One region of the Mesorhizobium sp. M1027 genome, then DNA from elsewhere that is predicted to be linked to it. Evidence: predicted binding sites of a transcription regulator. Region 1 holds the regulator's gene; each other region holds the start of a gene.
What was found. Region 1 encodes LexA, which represses DNA repair genes until DNA is damaged. Its sites were predicted from a motif close to TGTTCNNNNTGTGTTCNG; they were not measured.
Positions count from the first base shown of each region.

Region 2: a site for LexA is predicted at 1,397-1,414, ahead of NKH50_RS20855 (helicase-related protein). Genes of this name have one in related genera too.
Region 3: a site for LexA is predicted at 1,444-1,461, ahead of NKH50_RS13800 (DNA recombination protein RmuC). Genes of this name have one in related genera too.

Region 1 is NZ_JAMYMW010000001.1:727,636-730,913, reverse strand. Features, by position in the region: gene kynU (kynureninase) at 1-507, opposite strand, end outside; gene lexA (transcriptional repressor LexA) at 963-1,697, shown strand; gene NKH50_RS03475 (ComEC/Rec2 family competence protein) at 1,691-3,278, opposite strand, start outside.
Region 2 is NZ_JAMYMW010000010.1:225,085-228,362, reverse strand. Features, by position in the region: gene NKH50_RS20855 (helicase-related protein) at 1-1,229, opposite strand, end outside; gene NKH50_RS20850 (TetR/AcrR family transcriptional regulator) at 1,930-2,661, opposite strand; gene NKH50_RS20845 (FAD-dependent monooxygenase) at 2,648-3,278, shown strand, end outside.
Region 3 is NZ_JAMYMW010000006.1:189,031-192,308, forward strand. Features, by position in the region: gene NKH50_RS13795 (GFA family protein) at 1-109, shown strand, start outside; gene NKH50_RS13800 (DNA recombination protein RmuC) at 149-1,411, opposite strand; gene def (peptide deformylase) at 1,515-2,045, shown strand; gene fmt (methionyl-tRNA formyltransferase) at 2,062-2,991, shown strand; gene NKH50_RS13815 (GNAT family N-acetyltransferase) at 2,988-3,278, shown strand, end outside.

The DNA of each region.
Region 1 (3,278 bases):
CAGCACCACCGCGGTGCGTTCGTCGATCAGCTCTTCGATGGTCGGCGCGTCGACCCCCGAGAGGCGCAGCAGCGCATCTTTTCGCGTCGAAACCACACCCTCAGCCATGTAGAGGTCTGTCGGAAAACTATCGCCCTCGGCGACGATGACCTGCCGCTCCGGTCGCATGGCCATGGCGGCGTGCAGCAGCTTGTAGATGTTGACCGACGTCGTATCGCAGACCACCGTCTGGCCGACCGCGGCACCGATCAGGCGCCCTAGCTGGTCGCCAAGTTCAAGCGGCATGTTGAACCAGCCGGCCGTGTTCCATGCGCGGATGAGATCATGCGACCATTCTTCGGTCGCGGCCTTGTACAATTCATCGAAAGCGGCACGTGAAGCAGCTCCTAGCGAATTGCCGTCGAGATAGATCACTCCTTGCGGCAAGACAAAGCGGTCGCGCATCGCGCCCAGCGGATCCGCGGCATCCATCGCCTTTACGGCCACGAGATCGGGAATTCCCGTCATGATTTGCCTGCTCCCCCAAAAAATCCAACGCAACGCCGGACACGCATCAACTGTTCTTCTGTTCTTCTATTACCTGGTTGCGCGTGCAAGGCTCCACCGGCGAGAAGCAGCCTGACCAGGCGGTGGAAACCTGGAGTTAGCCCGAGGTTGGCGTTTTGAGTTCGTTTCGTTCACGGCGCATTGACCAAACCGCACAGTCGATAGGGGTTCACTTCCGTGCCCTTTGCCGACCGACGGCCGATGCCAGTACCGCCTTCTAGGAGGCCAGAACGGCGCAAACGAAAGCAGAATCAAGGCGATGAGGCTCGCGGCGGCGAAAATACGGTACGCCGGTAGGGGACGTCGTTTGTTTCCCGAGCCTTAACGCATTCATTAAACTTTAAACAGTTGCGGAACACAACTGGAACAGATAGTGTCTGTTCTGGGTTTGTTTTCTGATTCTGTTGGGGGTCGCTATGCTGACACGCAAACAACACGAACTGCTTATGTTCATCCACGAAAGGTTGAAGGAAAGCGGTATCCCACCGTCCTTCGACGAGATGAAGGAAGCGCTCGACCTGGCTTCCAAATCCGGAATCCACCGACTGATTACGGCGCTGGAGGAGCGCGGCTTCATTCGCCGTTTGCCCAACCGGGCCCGTGCGCTGGAGGTACTACGCCTGCCTGACTCGATCGCCCCCGGCCTCAATGCGGCACGCAAGTTCTCGCCGAGTGTCATCCAGGGCAGTCTTGGGCAAGGTGCCCCTCGGCAGGGCAAGCCCACATCGTCGCGCGTCCCTGCAGCCGGCAATGACGACGATGTCGTCGCCGCCGTTTCGATCCCGGTAATGGGCCGCATCGCCGCTGGTGTGCCGATCGATGCTATCCAGCACCAGACGCATTCGATTTCGGTGCCGCCGGATATGATCATGGGCGGCGAGCATTATGCGCTCGAGGTCAAAGGCGATTCGATGATCGAGGCTGGCATTTTCGACGGCGACACGGTGATCATCCGCAACGCCGATACGGCGAGCCCCGGTGAGATCGTGGTGGCCTTGGTCGACGAGGAGGAAGCGACGCTGAAGCGGTTCCGCCGCAAGGGCGCCTCGATCGCCCTGGAGGCCGCCAATCCGGCCTACGAGACGCGCATCTTCGGACCAGACAGGGTCAAGGTGCAGGGCAAGCTCGTTGGGCTGATCCGCCGCTACTGAGTTGCGCCCTTGGTGCCGGCTTTTGGATTGTCGGCTCTGCGGTATGGCGGCAGGCCGCGCGCCGCGCGTGAAAATTTCCGCTGCACGTGCCAGGGCCGGTATGATTTTTCGACGGCGAAGCGGATTTCGGCGCGTGTTGCCGCTTGTGGATCGAAATAGACGGCCGCACTTCCCGCGCGCGCCAGTTGCCGTTTGGTGACGACGAGGACCAGCCGGTCGTAGTAGCAGGGATTATGGGCGGTGGCGTCGTCGATGACGATCAAGCTGGCGAAGGCGCAGGCTGGCCGTGCGGTATCGCGGTCCTTGGCTTGCGCAATGATCGCGCCGGATGGATGCCTGGCGAGGCAGAGACCGTCCGTGCAAATGAACGGCATGCCCGGCGGTAGGTCGGCCGGATCGGCAATGTCGAATTGCGGATCGTTCTTTCCAGGTGTTTCCGGCGCGACGATAGCCTCTGATGTGAGCGCGCGTTTCCAGTTGTCGATCGTGAACTCATTCGGGCGTGCCCGGTTGACGGCGAGCTCACCGCTGCCGATCGGCAGCGCGACCAGCCGTGCGTCCTCCGAGATCAATACGTCGGGTACGCGCGTCTGCGTTGTCGTTAGCAAGCCGGCGAGCGCAAAAGGAAGTGCCGCGAGCCGCAACCAGGTCGTCGCCATGCTGGCAATGACGAGGGCGATCGTCACCAAAAGGACAGATCTCAGCGAAATCAGTCCGACCGCATCGATCGGCGAGCGCTCGGAGATCCACCCGGACAGGGCGATCATCGCCGTCAGCCCTTTGCCCATCACGTATAGGAAAGGCCCATCCGCGCCGAACGGCATCGCCAGCGCACTGAGGACGGCGAAGGGCATGACGACCAGTGAGACGATGGGCATGATGGCCAGATTGGCGAACAGGCTGAGCGGCGCCACGCGCTGGAAATGCCATATGGCGAAAAGCGCCGTGGCGCTCCCTGCAATGATCGAGGTCATCGCCAGGCCGCCCATGCCCAGCAGGACCTTTCGCGTGGCGAGGCGTAGCGGCGACCGCCGCGGCGGCGGCGTGGTGGCCCTGCCGGCGCGGTAGTCGGACCAGCCGGCATAGGCGCCGACAAGGGCCGCCGTCGCGGCGAAGGACATCTGGAAGCTCGGACCGACCACCTCGTGCGGCGACACCACGATGACCGCGATGGCCGAGATCGCCAGGTTGCGCATGGTGAGCGCGGCCCGGTCGAACAGCACGGCGATAAGCATCACCGCCAGCATGATGAAGCTGCGTTCGGCCGCTACCACAATGCCGGAAAAGACGAGGTAGGCCGCAATCGAAAAAAGCGCGGCGGCTGCGGCATATTTCTTGACCGGCCGTCGCGATGAGAAGTCGGGAAACAGCGCAAAGGCGCCGCGTAGCAGCGCCATGATGGTGCCGGCGACCAACGCCATATGCAGCCCCGAGATGGAGATGATGTGGTAGATGCCTGTACGCCGCATCGCTTCGTTGATCTCCTCGGGAATGCCGGCGCGCACGCCAACGATCAGCGCAGCAGCAATCTCGCCCTCGGCGCCGCCGATGCGGCTGCGGATATGGTCGGCGATGGATTCG
Region 2 (3,278 bases), on a different contig from region 1:
TAGTTCTCGTCGACATGGCCATGCCTGGCAAGGTCCATGTAGATGGAGGCGATCAAGTCGGCGTGCTGGGCCGGCGCGATCTTCCTGTAGTCGGGCAGCGCGCAGGCTTCCCATAGCAGCGCCACGCGTCTGGCATCGGTGGTGAGTGCCCGGACGTCCTCGTCGCGCGACAGATGCTCGAGCGCCTGCGCGTCCACGGCCGGCAGTGCGCGCGTCAGGCCTTCGACCGGGGCGTTGGTCTCGATCGAGCGTTTCAGCGCATCGAGGTTGGCGAAATCGAAATGCGCGGTGCGCCACTGCAGCACTTTCACCGGATCGAAATCATGCGCCTCGATCTTCTTGACCAGTTCCTCATCCAGCGGATCGACCTGGCCGGTGACGCCGAAGGTGCCGTCGCGCAGGTGCCGGCCGGCGCGGCCGGCAATCTGGCCGAGTTCGGCCGCCGTTAGGTTGCGGTACTGGTAGCCGTCGAATTTGCGGTTCTGGGCGAAGGCGACGTGGTCGAGGTCGAGGTTGAGGCCCATGCCGATGGCGTCGGTGGCGACGAGGTAGTCGACGTCACCCGACTGGAACAGCGCCACCTGGGCGTTGCGGGTGCGCGGGCTGAGTGCGCCGAGCACGACGGCGGCACCGCCTTGCTGGCGGCGGATCAGCTCGGCAATGGCATAGACCTCGTCGGCCGAGAAGGCGACGATCGCGGTGCGCCGCGGCAGGCGGGTCAGCTTCTTCGAGCCGGCATAAGCAAGATGCGATAGCCGTGGCCGGGTCACCACCGACACGCCCCGCAGCAAGCGCTGCAGGATGCCGTGCATGGTGGCCGCGCCCAGCAGCAGCGTCTCCTGGCGGCCGCGCAGATGCAGAATGCGATCGGTAAAGATGTGGCCGCGTTCGAGATCGCCGGCGAGCTGGACCTCGTCGATGGCAACGAAGGCGGCGTCGGTCTCGCGCGGCATCGCTTCCACGGTGCAGACCGAGTATTTCGCGCCAGCCGGCTGGATCTTTTCCTCGCCGGTGATGAGCGCAACCTTGTGGGCGCCGACCTTCTCGCAGACGCGCGCATAGACCTCGCGGGCAAGCAGCCTGAGCGGCAGGCCGATGACGCCGCTTTCATGAGCCACCATGCGTTCGATGGCGAGATGGGTCTTGCCGGTGTTGGTCGGGCCGAGCACGGCCGTCACGTCTCGGCCGGTCAGGATCAGCGGTTCAGTGTGTTTCGGATGGATGTTCATCGGCCTGGAAATAAGGCTCTCCGCCTCGCATTGTCGGGAGCGCGCCCATATTGGCCGCGTATGACAGGCGACACATAGGGATTTCGGGCGCGAAGCGAAAGCGGAATGTGCCGAGGGCAGGCCGATTGGTCGCTTCAAAGCCAGAAAATCTGTTCCCGATTAACAGTTGGAACGAGTCTGGAACGAATCAGCGACGAATCACTGACTCTCGCCGATTCAGGTTTTGTTCACGGCTACATCTGGGTTTTCTGCCGGCGTACCTCACCACATGCTGAATCACGGGAACTGGCCCGATTCATGCAAGCGGCATCCAGGCGAGCACCATGGTTAACCTTTGCCGGTGAATGGTCGTGGGTGGCCAATCTGCTTCGCACAACATTATGAAATTATTGATGTTTCCTAACGCGCTTTAATCATTTCGAGGGCGTTTTCAGCTCTCGTCGTTAACGTTCCGCTCAAAGCCGGAACGAATCGGCGACGAATCAGAGATAGCCGAAGTTTCTTGGTTTGTTCACCGCAACATGTTGTGTTGTGAACAGCTTCTCCACCGAGAATCCACAGGCTGCGGGACGGATTGTGCACAGGCTGCGCAGCGGCCATTAACCTTTGCGTGCTGGTTCGGCACACACCGGCGTCATGGCCATCGGTCGGCGCACTTGCCGCATGAGGCTCAGACTCGGCCCCACGCTGAACGGCTTGTTCAAGGCACATCCTCTCCGACGGCATAGCGCTGCAATGTAGGGCCGACGGTCTGGATGATTTCTTCGTGAGACAGGGCGACGACCGGTGGTAGGCGCAGCAGGTAACGGCACATCGCCAAACCCAGCAGCTGGCTGGAAATGAGCCCGGCCCGCCGGCCCGCATCGGCGGGATCAGCGACCGCCGCAACCAGTGGCCTCACCTGGTTGGCAAATACATCGCGCAACTTTTCGGCGGCGAATTCGTTCGACGTCGCCGACCGCAGCAGAATTGCCATGCCGGTACCGTTGGCCGGATCTTCCCAGATTTCGAGAAATCGCCTGATCAGTGTCTTGCCGATGGCGGTTCGATCGATCACCCGCAGTGCCGGCAATCTCAGGTCGACGACCGCCGCTCTGGCGAATAGCTCGTCCTTGCTGCGGAAATAGCGGATCACCATGGCCGGATCGATCGAGGCGTGGGCCGCGACGTCGCGGATGGAGGCGCCGTCATAGCCGTGCCTGGCGAACAGCAGCCTCGCGGCTTCGAGGATCTGGGCGCGGGTGCGGTCCGACTTGCTGGTTTTCTTCTGCTGATTCTCGCTCATGAAATCCCTATGCCAACGGTTGTTGACAAATGCAATGGCTTCGACTAGAAAGTCAACATGTGTTGATAAATGGAGAGAGAAAATGTTGCCAGATACAACGGAAGTCCTGATTATCGGCGCCGGCCCGACCGGCTTGGCGCTGTCCATCGTGCTGCACCAGGCCGGGGTCGACCATGTTCTGATCGACAGGCTTGGGGAGGGCCTTCAGACCTCGCGGGCCGGCGTCATCCACGCTCAGACGCTGGAAGCGCTGGAGCCTCTGGGCGTCACGCAGCGGCTGAGCGAACTTGCCCTGAAGCTGCAGAATTTCGCCATCCGAGATCGCAGCCGGGCACTGCTCAAGCTCGATTTCGGAAAGCTTCCGTCGAGGCATCCCTATCTGATGATGCTGCCTCAGAATCTCACCGAGCAGGTGTTTGCCGAGCGGATTACGGCCCTGGGCGGCGTGATCCACCGCATGGTCGAGGCCAAAGCGGTGCTTCAGGACACTGACGGTGCGCGCGTGACGGTGGTCGAAAACGGCCGCGAGAAGATCATATCGACACGTTACGTCGTTGGCGGCGACGGCATGCACAGCCTGGTGCGCAACTCGGCCAGCATAGAGTTCGACGGCGCGGCCTATGAGGCGTCGTTCGTTCTCGCCGACGTTCGTCTCGACTGGCCGGTTGGGCCAACCGAAGTGTCGCTGTTCTTTGCGCCAGCCGGACTGGTGGTGGTGGCGCCGCTCCCAGACGGATCGTACCGCGTCGTCGCGACAATGGACG
Region 3 (3,278 bases), on a different contig from region 1:
CACGGCACGGCAGCGCGAGCAACTGGTGCCGAGAAAGCAGATCTGGCACCGCTCGGCGCTGCATTGGCTGCCGGAATTCGAAGGCACGACCATCATCGAGGAGCAGTAGCGCCAGATCCGGGTGAAGTCTCCGGTTCCGGCGTAGCTCTCAATCGTCGCCTTCGACGACCCTTAGCCTCAACTGCCCGGTTTTCGAATCAGCGACGCGCGGGCTGCTTTCCGCTTTTGCTCCGCTGCCATTCGAACCAGCGGTATCCTCCGCCGGCTGCACGCCAAACTCCAGCGCCTCGATCTTTTGTCCGCGCCGGGTCACCTTCGATGTCGAGACCAGGATGTCGTCGATATCCTTGGCCGATTGACCGAAATGCGTCTGCAATTTGCGCACCCGCTCGTCGAGCCGGGAGACGTCTTCCATTAGCCGGATGACCTCGCCCTGGATCAGGTGCGCCTGCTCGCGCATGCGGGCATCCTTGAGGATTGCCTGGATGACCTGAATCGACAGCATCAAAAGCGATGGCGAGACGATGACGATCCGCGATCGATGCGCCTTTTGGACAACGGCCTCGAAATTCTCATGGATTTCGGCGAACACCGATTCCGAGGGCACGAACATGAAGGCGGTGTCCTGCGTCTCGCCCTGGATCAGGTATTTTTCGGAAATATCGCGGACATGCACCTCGATGTCGCGGCGGAAAGCCTGTGCTGCCGACTTCTGCAGGTCGGCGCCTTCGGCGGCACGGATGGCATTCCACGCCTCGAGCGGAAACTTTGCGTCGATGGCAAGTGACGGCGCGCCGTTCGGCATCTTCACCAGGCAGTCGGGCCGGCTGCCATTCGACAAGGTCGCCTGGAATTCATAGGCGCCGTGCGGCAATCCGTCGGCGACGATGGCCTCCATGCGCGACTGGCCGAAGGCGCCGCGCGTCTGCTTGTTGGAAAGGATCGCCTGCAATTGCACGACCTGGCCGGCCAGCGACTGGATATTGCCTTGCGCGATATCGATAACCGCCAGCCGTTCCTGCAGCTTGGCGAGGCTCTCATGCGTCGATCTCGTCTGCTCGGTCATGGTCTGGCCCAGGCGGCCGGTCATGGCATCGAGGCGCTGGCCGATCGACTGGGTCAGTTCCGCCTGGCGCGCCCCGAACACTTCGGCGATGGCGCCCATGCGGCCTTGCATTTCCGCCTGGCTTGCCAAGATGCCGGCCATCCGCACCTCGGCGTCACGGGCGTGGTCGGCGGCTTCGGCGGCCGCCACTGCACGCGCCTTGGCCGATCGCCAGAGCGCAACGACGAGCGCCACGAACAGTCCAAGGAACAGCATTGCGCCGAAACCCAGGGCTTGGCCGAGCGTGAGCGTGGTGGCGCCGAGGCGGGCGACAGGTTCGGACAGGATGGTGGCCAGATCGTTCATGCCGACAGCATAGATGATTCGGTCTGCCGGCACAGATCAAAACGTGAACGACCCGAAGCCGTCCCGGTTGACGCTTTTCCTGCGAGGTCTTAGGTGAGACGCCATGTCGATCAAGCCGCTTATCATCCTCCCCGATCCCGTCCTGCGCCAGGTTTCAAAACCGGTCGAGCGTGTCGATGGCGATTTGCGCAAACTGGCCGGCGACATGCTGGACACTATGTATGACGCGCCCGGCATCGGCCTCGCAGCGATCCAGGTCGGCGAACCCTTGCGCATGCTGGTGATCGACCTCGCCAAGGAGGACGAGACGCCGGCGCCGCACGTCTTCATCAATCCCGAAATCCTTGAAAGCTCCGACCAGCGTTCGGTCTATGAGGAAGGCTGCCTGTCGATCCCCGATTACTATGCCGAAGTCGAGCGCCCCGCCGCGGTGCGGGTGAAGTATCTCGATCGCGACGGCAAGCTGCAGGAGATCGAGGCCGAGGGGCTGATGGCGACCTGCCTGCAGCACGAGATCGACCATCTCAACGGCGTGCTGTTCATCGACCACATCTCAAAACTGAAGCGCGACATGGTGGTCAAGAAGTTCAAAAAGCTCGCCAGGGACAAGGCGCCGGGCAAGATGGTGGGATAGGGGTCGACGAATGCCCCTGCGTGTCATCTTCATGGGTACGCCCGAATTCTCCGTGCCGACGCTGCGGGCGATTGCCGGGGCCGGGCACGGGTTGACCGCCGTCTATACGCAGCCGCCGCGCGCCGGCGGCCGGCGCGGGCTCGAACTGACGCGGTCGCCGGCGCAGCGCGAGGCGGAGCGGCTGGGCGTCGAGGTGCGGACGCCGGTGTCGCTGAAGAGCGAGGCGGAGCAGGAGGCGTTCCGCGCCTTGCGCGCCGACGTCGCCGTGGTCGTCGCCTACGGGCTGCTTCTGCCCAAACCCATTCTCGAGGCGCCGCGGCTCGGTTGTCTCAATGGCCACGCATCGTTGTTGCCGCGCTGGCGCGGCGCTGCCCCTATCCAGCGCGCCATCATGGCCGGCGATACCGAAACGGGCATGATGGTGATGCGGATGGACGAAGGCCTCGACACCGGGCCGGTGGCAATGGTTGAAAAATGTCCCATTGGACCCGACATGACGGCCGGCGATCTGCACGACCGGCTGATGGTCCTCAGTGCTGCGCTGATGGTGCAAGCGCTCGAGCGGCTGGAGCGGAATACGCTGACATTTACCACACAGGCGGAGGTGGGGGTGACCTACGCCAAGAAAATCGATAAATCGGAGACTCGCATAGCCTGGCTGCGACCTGCTGGCGACGTGCACAACCAGATTCGCGGCCTGTCGCCCTTTCCCGGTGCATGGTGCGAGGCCGAAATCGGCGGCCGTGTAGAACGGCTGAAACTGCTTCGCTCGACGCTCTCGCAAGGCGCCGGCGAACCGGGAGGAATTCTCGATGACCGGCTGACGGTCGCCTGCGGGTCAGGCGCGATCAGGCTGGTCGAAGTTCAACGTGCGGGCGCAAGGCCCATAGCCGCGCAGGAGTTTCTGCGCGGGGCCAAGCTCGAAAAAGGAATGAAATTGTCATGAGCATGATGTCCATACGCGCGGCGACGCCGCGGGACCGCGAGGCGATCCGCCTAGTCGAAGAACACGCATTCGGCCAGCAGACGGAGGCCGGACTGGTCGACGCGCTGGTCACCGGCGGTGATGCCGTCGTCGAACTGGTGGCGGACGAAGACGGGCAAGTGGTCGGGCATATCCTGTTTTCACGGCTTTTCGTGCAGAATGGCGGCAAGAGCTTCCCGGCGGTGGCTTTGGCTCCTTTGGCGGTCGAGCCGTCGTTCCACGGCACCGGCATCGGCGGTGCGCTGGTC